DNA from 3 places in the Streptomyces sp. NPDC002004 genome. Region 3 is predicted to be linked to each of the others. Evidence: riboswitches for the same ligand, from Rfam matches in the RefSeq annotation. Region 3 holds a riboswitch; each other region holds the start of a gene.
What was found. Region 3 has a riboswitch for cobalamin ahead of ACWCP6_RS23195 (cobalamin biosynthesis protein). Riboswitches for the same ligand answer to the same signal wherever they lie in the genome.

Region 1: it holds a riboswitch for cobalamin, as region 3 does, so the genes downstream of both, metE (5-methyltetrahydropteroyltriglutamate--homocysteine S-methyltransferase) here and ACWCP6_RS23195 (cobalamin biosynthesis protein) in region 3, are expected to answer to the same signal.
Region 2: it holds a riboswitch for cobalamin, as region 3 does, so the genes downstream of both, ACWCP6_RS13290 (ribonucleoside-diphosphate reductase subunit alpha) here and ACWCP6_RS23195 (cobalamin biosynthesis protein) in region 3, are expected to answer to the same signal.

The regions. Positions count from the first base shown of each region.
Region 1 is NZ_JBSFDP010000026.1:86,920-90,170, forward strand. Features, by position in the region: gene metE (5-methyltetrahydropteroyltriglutamate--homocysteine S-methyltransferase) at 1-1,808, opposite strand, end outside; cobalamin riboswitch at 1,998-2,215, opposite strand; gene ACWCP6_RS28320 (CbtB domain-containing protein) at 2,654-2,875, shown strand; gene ACWCP6_RS28325 (CbtA family protein) at 2,896-3,251, shown strand, end outside.
Region 2 is NZ_JBSFDP010000006.1:263,568-266,818, reverse strand. Features, by position in the region: gene ACWCP6_RS13290 (ribonucleoside-diphosphate reductase subunit alpha) at 1-1,404, opposite strand, end outside; cobalamin riboswitch at 1,540-1,663, opposite strand; gene ACWCP6_RS13285 (GNAT family N-acetyltransferase) at 1,800-2,309, opposite strand; gene mctP (monocarboxylate uptake permease MctP) at 2,386-3,251, opposite strand, start outside.
Region 3 is NZ_JBSFDP010000016.1:65,905-69,155, forward strand. Features, by position in the region: gene ACWCP6_RS23185 (anion permease) at 1-883, shown strand, start outside; gene ACWCP6_RS23190 (hypothetical protein) at 896-1,120, shown strand; cobalamin riboswitch at 1,347-1,477, shown strand; gene ACWCP6_RS23195 (cobalamin biosynthesis protein) at 1,611-2,561, shown strand; gene ACWCP6_RS23200 (cobyric acid synthase) at 2,558-3,251, shown strand, end outside.

The DNA.
Region 1 (3,251 bases), on a different contig from region 3:
GCCGCCTCGAGGTCGTCGACCTCGTCCCGCAGGGCGAGGGCGACCTGGCGGGCGGTCTCGGCGAGGGGCTGGTCGTCGCGGACGAAGGACCAGGCGAGCATGGTGACCGGGCCGGTGAGCATGCCCTTGACCGGGCGGCCGGTGAGGGACTGGGCGTACGTCGTCCAGCGCACCGTCATCGGTTCCGGCCGCGAGATGTCGCCGGCCAGGATCGGCGGACGGACGTAGCGGGTGCCGTAGGACTGGACCCAGCCGTGCCGGGTGGCGAGGTAGCCGGTGAGCTGCTCGGCGAAGTACTGGACCATGTCGTTGCGTTCGGGCTCGCCGTGCACCAGGACGTCGAGCCCGGTCTTCTCCTGGAAGGAGACCACCTCCCGGATCTCGTCCTTGATGCGGTCCTCGTAGCCGGCCGGGTCGATGCGGCCCGCACGCAGGTCCGCCCGCGCGGTGCGCAGTTCGTCCCTCTGCGGGAAGGAGCCGATCGTGGTGGTCGGCAGCAGCGGCAGCCCGAGGCGGGCGCGCTGGGCGACGGCCCTTTCGGCATACGGCTGGGACCGGTGTGCGTCGACTTCGGTGACGCTGGCGGTACGGGCCCGCACGGCGGGGTCCCGGGTGATGGGCGACCCGGCACGGGACGCCAGATCGGCGCGGTTGGCCGCGAGTTCGGCGGCGATCGCTCCGGCGCCGTGGGCGAGGCCCCTGGCGAGGGTGACGATCTCGGCGGTCTTCTGGCGGGCGAAGGCGAGCCAGCGCAGGACCTGCGGTTCGATGTGCCGTTCCGCGGCCGCGTCGAGCGGGACGTGGAGCAGCGAGCAGGACGCGGCCACGTCGACCCGGTCGGCGAGGCCGAGCAGCGTGCCGAGCGCGGCGAGCGACGCCTCCAGGTCGGCCACCCAGATGTTCCGTCCGCTCACGACGCCGGCGACCAAACGCTTGCCGGGCAGTCCGCCCACGGCGGCGAGCGCGTCGAGGTTGGCGGACGCGGCCTCCGTGAAGTCCAGGGCGAGCCCGTCCACCGGGGCCTTGGCCAGGACGGGCAGGGCCTCGCCGAGCCGGTCGAAGTAGGAGGCGACGAGCAGCTTCGGCCGGTCCGTGAGCGCGCCGAGTGCCTGGTAGGCGCGCTCGGCGGCCTTCAGCTCCGCGGGCGTACGGTCCTCGACGAGGGCCGGTTCGTCGAGCTGCACCCACTCGGCGCCCGCCGCACGCAGGTCCGCTAGCACCTCGGCGTACACCGGCAGCAGCCGGTCGAGCAGGGTCAGCGGCTCGAAGCCGGCGGCCACACCGGGTGCGGGCTTGGCGAGCAGAAGGTAGGTGACGGGCCCGACGAGGACCGGTCGGGCGGTGAGGCCGAGCCCGATGGCCTCCTTCAGCTCCGCGACCTGCTTGGCCGAGTCGGCCGCGAAGACTGTGTTCGGACCCAACTCCGGCACCAGATAGTGGTAGTTGGTGTCGAACCACTTGGTCATTTCCAGCGGTGCCGCGTCCTGGGTGCCGCGCGCCATGGCGAAGTAGCCGGACAGCGGGTCGGCGTCGACCACGGCCCGGTGGCGTGCGGGGATCGCACCGACCATCACGGTGGTGTCCAGCACATGGTCGTAGTACGAGAAGTCGCCGGTCGGCACCTCGTGGACGCCGGCGTCGGCCAGCTCCCGCCAGGTGGTCCGCCGCAGTCCGGCGGCGGTGGCCCGCAGGCCGTCGGCGGTGACGCGGCCCTTCCAGTAGTCCTCGATCGACTTCTTCAGTTCCCGGTTGCGCCCCTGGCGGGGGTAGCCGTACACGGTGGCCCGGGCTGCCGGTTCTGTTGTCACGGAGATCTCCTTCGCGAGATGAATCCCTGAGATCCCGGCGACGGGACGAGAGCGCGAAGGGGTGACGACCGGACGGTACGACTGCGTGCGCCGCGGCACCGTCGTCCGCCCGGTAGGTACTCCCCGGACGACTGGTCCGGGGTGCCACCGACCTGCCCTCGAGGTCACCGGGATGTCCGCGCACGACCTTCCGTACGCGGGCAGCGGGCAGGTCTTCGGACTCGCGGGCACGTCCTCATGGGGGAGGACACCTACTGGCCGTCGCTTCCCAGGCCCGGCGGGGCCCAGTGCGTATGACGGCGGTCGTTCCCGCTCACCGCTGCGGGGCAGTCCCGGATTTCCACCGGGTTCCCTCTTGCGACGCTCCCGTCCGGCTGACGGGGCGAACCAGCTGCACGGGCCAGCCTAGGGGCCGTGCAGCCTTGCGGGGCGAGCATTCCGCCATGTGGGTCGCGGGGCATGGGCTGCCGCGTCCGCGAACGGCTCGAGCGCCCCCGGCGTGCCGCGCCACCCGTGACGGGTCCCCGGCCCAGGCGGCTTCCGCAGCGGCGGGAAGCACGGCCGCCCCGCGCGGTGGCCCCGCACGGCACAACGGCCGGACCGCCCCCCCGGGAGATGAAGATCACGCCAGATGGTGCGGTCTTGGCCGGGTCGCCTACACGCGGTACGGTCTGTGCGATATCGACGAGGGGTATGGCGGAAGCCGGTGGGAATCCGGCACGGTCGCGCCACTGTGAACGAGACGGACCGCCCGGACGGGCGGGGCGCCTCGTGAGTCAGACCCGCTGCCCGCTCGTTCTGTGCACCACCGAGATGGGACGCGAACTCCCAGAGGAGGCCCTGCCATGGCGCAGCACGTCGCCCAGCCGACTGCCACCACCCCCGTTCTTCCCGCCAAGCTGCCGATCGGCGCGATCGCCCCCTGGGCGGCGTTCTTCGGCATCCTGATGATGGTCCTGCTGTACTTCGTCGGCGCCGAGCAGGGCGCCACCTCCGTGTTCAACGGCGCGGACGTCCACGAGTGGGTGCACGACGCCCGCCACCTGCTCGGCTTCCCCTGCCACTGACGTAGGGAAGCCGCACACCCATGAACTCCGCAACGGTCAGAAACCTGCTCGTTCGGGGCATGCTCGCCGGCCTGGGTGCCGGCGTGCTCGCCCTCCTGGTCGCCTACTTCCTGGGTGAACCGAACGTCGACAGCGCCATCGGCTTCGAAGAGGCCCACGCCCCGGCGCACGAGCACGAGGTCGAACTCGTCTCCCGCACCCTGCAGTCCACCGCCGGCCTTGCCACCGGCGTCCTGGTCTACGGGGTGGCCTTCGGCGGCATCGCCGCGCTCGCCTACTGTTTCGCGCTCGGCCGTGTCGGGCGCTTCTCACCGCGGGCCACCGCGCTGCTGCTGTCCGGCTGTGCACTGCTCGCCGTGTACGTCGTGCCGTTCCT
Region 2 (3,251 bases), on a different contig from region 3:
GCGCACGAACGCGCCGAGGTTCACCGAACCCAGGTTGCACACGGCCGTCTCGCCGTCGTCCGTGACCTCCAGGATCTCGGTGCACAGGTTCGAGGAGTGGACGGTGTGGCCGGGCAGGGCGGTCTGGTTGGCCGTGCGGTTGGCGGCGTCCTTGAACGTCATCCAGCCGTTGCCGGTCTGCGCGAGGGTGCGCATCATGCGGCCGTACAGGTCCCGGGCGGGGATCGTCTTCTTCGCCAGGCCCGCCGCTTCGGCCTTGCGGTACGCGGCGTCGAACTCGTCGCCCCACAGGTCGACCAGCTCGGGCACGTCGGCCGGCGAGAACAGCGACCAGTCCTGGTCGGCCGCCACCCGGCGCATGAACTCGTCGGGGATCCAGTGCGCGAGGTTGAGGTTGTGCGTACGACGGGCGTCCTCGCCCGTGTTGTCGCGCAGCTCCAGGAACTCCTCGATGTCGGAGTGCCAGGTCTCCAGGTAGACCGCGGCGGCGCCCTTGCGGCGTCCGCCCTGGTTCACGGCGGCGACCGAGGCGTCGAGGGTCTTCAGGAACGGCACGATGCCGTTGGAGTGTCCGTTCGTGCCGCGGATGAGGGAGCCGCGGGAACGGATGCGCGAGTACGACAGGCCGATGCCGCCGGCGTGCTTCGACAGCCGCGCCACCTGGTGGTAGCGGTCGTAGATGGAGTCCAGCTCGTCCAGCGGCGAGTCCAGCAGATAGCAGGACGACATCTGCGGGTGGCGCGTACCGGAGTTGAAGAGCGTGGGCGAGGAGGGGAGGTAGTCCAGACGGCTCATCAGGCCGTACAGGGCGGCGACCTCGTCCACCGAACGGGTGCTGTCGTCCTCGGCGAGCCCGGCCGCCACGCGCAGCATGAAGTGCTGCGGCGTCTCGACGACGCGCCGTGTGATGGGGTGCCGCAGCAGGTAACGGCTGTGCAGGGTGCGCAGGCCGAAGTAGCCGAAGCGGTCGTCCCCCGCGGTGTCCACGAGCGCGTCCAGGCGCGCCGCGTGCATCGTGACGAAGTCGGCGGTGCGGTCCGCGATCAGGCCCTCGCGGTGGCCGACGGCGACCGAGTCGGAGAACGAACGCACGCCCTGCGAGGCCGCCTCGGCGGCGATGCTGATGGTCAGCAGCCGGGCCGCGAGCCGCGAGTAAGCCGGGTCCTCGGAGATGAGCCCCGCGGCCGCCTCGGTCGCCAGCTCGCGCAGCTCCGTCTCGTCGGCGGCGGCGGAACGGCCGCGCAGCGCGGCGGCGGCCACCCGGCCGGGGTCGGCGTCGGGGAGGTCGGCGGTGAGGTCGGTCAGGGTCCGCAGCAGCGCGGTCCCGGGTCCGTCGGCCTGGGGCTGGACGGCTTCCGCCTGGGCATGACTCGCTGAAGCCGGATCGGCAGGCGCGATGGTCACGTGAGCTCTCCCTCGCTGGGCTCATGGGCCTCGGGAGGGCAGCGGGGCACACCGGCGCACACGCGGGAGCGGTACGGGCACGCGTCCACCGGCCCACTCCACGGAGCCCGGACGTCAACGGCACCCGGAACGGACGGACCGGGTGCGCCGTCGGCAGGTCCTCGGACTGCACGGACACGCGCGTGCGCGCCCGCTCACCGTTGCGGGACAGTTCCGGATTGGCACCGGATTCCCCTGCAGCGACAGCGAGCAAGAGCATACATCTTGTGCCGGGTTGCCAGAGCACCCCTACATGTTGTGTCGTGAGGGTGGCTCTGGGTATGGGGGTGCCCCCTGCTCGAGCGCAGCCGGGAGCTTGGGGGAGGAGCCGAAAGCTCCCGGGAGTGTTCGCGCCGCTACAGCGCCAACTCGTAGACGAGCAGGTCGATGTCGTCGATGTGCGGGATCGGGTTCCAGTCGCGCTCCGGGGCGCGGGTGAAGCCGAGGCGTTCGTAGAGCCGGTGGGCCGCGTGCATGGCGCGCTGCGTGGAGAGCACCACGCGGGTGCGGCCGGCCGCCCGGGCCCGGTCCACGCACGCGCGCACCAGCGCCTCTCCGGCGCCCGCACCGCGGGCCTCCCGCGCCACCGCGAGCATCCGGATCTCGCTCTCGCCCTCGCGCGCCAGATCGGCCATCGGACTTGCCGGCGACGGGACGAAGGTCACCCCGCCCAGGACCCGGCCGAGGCCGTCCACGGCGGCCAGCACCTCGGCGTGCTCGGCCCGCCCCGCGACATCGCGCAGGTTCACCAGGTACCCGTCGCTCTCCCCGAAGGAGAGCAGCCCGTCGCCGAGGTAGGCCTGCGCGGTGATCTCGCCGAGTGCGGCGAACTCCTCTGCTTCCGCTTGTCTGATGACGATGTCCATGCGGGCAGTGTGCACGACGGACAGGGCAGCGGGCCGCCGGAAGTCCGGCGGCCCGCTGCCCTGGACGGGGTGGAGGTCAGTGGCCCGCGGCGGCCGGCATCTCCTGCTGTACGCCCGCGTCGCCCGCGTCCGCCGTGTAGTCGTCGGGGGACGTCTCGTCGACGCCCTCAGGGGCCTTCACGGCCTTCAGGACGAGGGTGAGGACGACGGCCACCGCGACGTTCAGCACGAAGGCCGTGAGACCGATGTAGCCGATCTCGCCGATGCCCGGGATCTCCTTCGCGCTGCCGCCGAAGTGCTTCTGCGTCGGCGAGGCGACGCCGTACGCGGCGAACGTCCCGTACACCATGCCGACCGCCCAGCCGGCGAGCAGCGCCCAGCGGTGGAACCACCGCGTGAACAGGCCGCCGACCAGCGCCGGGAAGGTCTGCAGGATCCAGATGCCGCCCAGCAGCTGGAAGTTGATGGCCACGGTCTTGTCCATGGTCAGGACGAAGACCAGCGCACCCACCTTCACCAGCAGCGACACGAGCTTGGAGACCTTGGTCTCCTGTTCCGCCGTCGCGTCCGGCTTGATGAAGTCCTTGTAGATGTTGCGCGTGAACAGGTTCGCCGCTGCGATGGACATGATGGCCGCGGGGACCAGTGCGCCGATGCCGATCGCGGCGAAGGCGACGCCCGCGAACCAGTCGGGGAACATGTCCTCGAACAGCTGCGGGATGGCGAGCTGGCCGTTGGTGACCTTGACGCCCGCCGCGATCGCCATGAAGCCGAGCAGCGCGAGCAGGCCCAGCATGAGCGAGTACAGCGGCAGGATCGTGGTGTTGCGGCGGATCACCTCACGGCTGCGCGAGGACAGCGTCGCCGTGATCGAGTGCGGGTACATGAACAGCGCCAGCGCCGAACCCAGGGCGAGCGTCGCGTACGTCCACTGCCCGGCCT
Region 3 (3,251 bases):
GGTGCTGATCCCCGCCGTCTGCGCCCCGGTCGTGGCCGGACTCGCCGCCATGCTGGCGACCCGCCTGTCGTACCGCATCGGCAGCAAGGCCGACGAGAAGACGACCGCCAAGGGCTACCGCGCCGGGCAGATCGCCTCCGCGGGCCTGGTCTCGCTGGCCCACGGCACGAACGACGCGCAGAAGACCATGGGCATCATCACGCTGGCCCTGGTCACCGGTGGCGTGCTGCACCCCGGCGCCAACCCGCCGGTCTGGGTCATCACCTCCGCCGGCCTCGCCATCGCGCTCGGCACCTACCTGGGCGGCTGGCGCATCATCCGCACCATGGGCAAGGGCATCACCGACCTCGCGCCGCAGCAGGGTTTCGCCGCGCAGACCAGCGCCGCGACCGCGATCCTGGCCTCGTCCCACATCGGCTTCTCCCTCTCCACCACCCAGGTCTGCTCCGGCGCCGTCATGGGCGCGGGCGTGGGCCGCAAGGGCAGCGTGGTCCGCTGGTCCACGGCGACCCGGATGCTCATCGCCTGGGGCCTGACGCTGCCCGCCGCCGGTCTGGTCGGTGCGAGCGCCGAGTTCCTGAGCAAGCAGGGCACCTGGGGCATCGTCACCACCGGTGTGCTGCTCGTGGCCGGCGCGGGCGTCATCTGGACGCTGTCCCGCCGCAAGCCGGTCACCCGTGACAACGTCAACGACGTCGAGGCCGAGCCGGCCGGAGCCGTGACGACCGCGATCGCCGCCGTCACGCCGCCCCCGGCGGGCACCGTGGCCGCCGTTCCCGCACAGGGCGACGGCACGCAGACCGACGGCGAGAGCGACGATCTGAAGACCACCGTCGCGGCCGGCTCGGCCGCCGACTCCGCCGGCCGCCCGGCCAGGGTGTAAGGAAAGAACGGCATGAACATCGACTGGGCAGCTCTCGGCTCCGTCTTCGGAGTGAGCCTCATGGTCACGGTCGGCCTCGTCGGCCTGTTCACCCTCGGCGTCGTCGGACTCTCCAAGCGGGAGACCTCGGCAACACAGGGCGGCGGCTCCGCGGCCCTCGCGGTCACCGGTGCGTACGTCTGCTTCGCGGCGTGCGCGGCGGCCGTCGGCTACGGGATCTTCCTGATCGTCGCCTGACCCGGGCCACGGCAGGACAACAGCAGCACCACGCGCGCGTGGGGTGCGGGACGCTCGGTCGTCCCCGCCCCGCGCGCGCTGTCGTGTGCGCCCACGTGCGCTGTCGTGTGCCCCCGCGCACAGGGCGCATGTGTGCCTGCGCACACTCCCCCGTCGCAGGTCAGCGGCAAGTTGACGGGTGTTCTCGGGGCGTGGTGGACTGCCCGGGCCATGTACGGCGGCAGGAGAGGAAGCCGGTGCGAATCCGGCGCGGTCCCGCCACTGTCACCGGGGAGCACTCCCCCACACCGGAAGTCACGGCCCGCACCATGGGGTTGGAAGACCGGGGGAGCTGCGGATCCGGGAGCCAGGAGACTCTCGTCGTCGTTTCCGTCGAACCAGGGCGCGGACCCTGAGTGAGGACATACAGCGATGCCGGGCTGCCCGTCACCCGATTCTGTGCACACGACGCGTACGAGGGTTTCCAGAGGCGTAACGGCGGCCTGAACCGATGCGTGGCGAACGTGTCTTCGCGTACGGCGCCACCGCCGGCCTCCTCGGTGACCTCCTGTTCGGCGATCCCCGCCGCGGGCATCCGGTCGCCGGATTCGGACGTGCGGCGAGCGCCGTGGAACGCGTGCTGTGGCGCGACCACCGCGGGTGGGGAGCGCTGCACACCCTGGTGTGCGCGGGTGGCGCCACCGGACTCGCAGCGCTTGCCGCGCGTTCCGTCCGCACCTCCGGTACCGCCTCCGTCGCACTGACCGCGGCAGCGACCTGGGCCGTCGTCGGCGGTACGTCACTGGGCCGGGAGGCGCGGGCCGTCGGCGCCGCGCTGGAGGCCGGGGACGTCGAGGGGGCGCGGGAGCGGCTGCCCCATCTGTGCGGACGGGACCCTCAGGCGCTGGACGGCCCGGGAATCGCCCGGGCCGTGGTCGAGTCCGTCGCCGAGAACACCTCCGACGCGGTCGTGGGGGCGCTGGTCTGGGGCGCCCTGGGCGGTGTTCCGGGGCTGGTCGGGTTCCGGGCCGTCAACACGCTGGACGCGATGGTGGGGCACAAGTCGCCGAGGTACCGGCGGTTCGGCTGGGCCTCGGCGCGGCTGGACGACCTCGCCGGATGGCCGGGGGCCCGGCTCACCGCGGCGCTGGCCGCCATCGCGGGCGACGACCCACGGGGCGCCCTGCGGGCGTGGCGTGCCGACGCGGACCGGCATCCGAGTCCCAACGCGGGCCCCGTGGAGGCGTCGTTCGCCGGGGCACTCGGCGTACGGCTCGGCGGAACGCTGTCCTACGGGGGGCGGGTGGAACACCGGCCCGTGCTCAACGGCGCCGGACGGACCGTCGGCGTGGCCGACGTGGAACGGGCGGTGCGGCTGTCGCGTCGGGTGAGCTGGCTCGCCCTCGGGGCGGGCATCGCCGTGGGTGCCGGCCGTCGTCGGCTGTGGAGGGGGACGTCATGAGCGGTGGCGGACTGTTGGTCGCGGGCACCACGTCGGACGCGGGCAAGAGCGTCGTGACCGCCGGGATCTGCCGGTGGCTCGTCCGACAGGGGGTCAAGGTCGCCCCCTTCAAGGGGCAGAACATGTCCCTCAACTCCTTCGTGACCCGCGAGGGTGCCGAGATCGGACGGGCACAGGCCATGCAGGCGCAGGCCGCCCGGGTGGAGCCCAGTGCGCTGATGAACCCGGTGCTGCTCAAGCCGGGGAGCGACCGGAGCAGCCAGGTGGTGCTCATGGGCAGGCCGGTGGGCGAGTTGAGCGCACGCGGTTACCACGGCGGGCGGCAGGAGGCGCTGCTCGGGACCGTCCTGGAGTGCCTGGAGCAATTGCGGGGCAGCCATGACGCCGTGATCTGCGAGGGGGCGGGCAGTCCGGCCGAGATCAATCTGCGGCGGACGGACATCGTGAACATGGGCATCGCGCGGGCCGCGCGGCTGCCCGTGCTCGTCGTGGGCGACATCGACCGCGGCGGGGTGTTCGCGTCGTTCTTCGGTACGACCGCGCTGCTGGACCGCGCGGACCAGGAGCTCGTCGCCGGGTATCTGGTCAACAAGTTCCGCGGCGACGTGTCGCTGCTGGAACCCGGTCTCGACATGCTGCGCGACCTCACCGGACGGCCGTCCTACGGCGTTCTGCCCTACCGGCACGGCC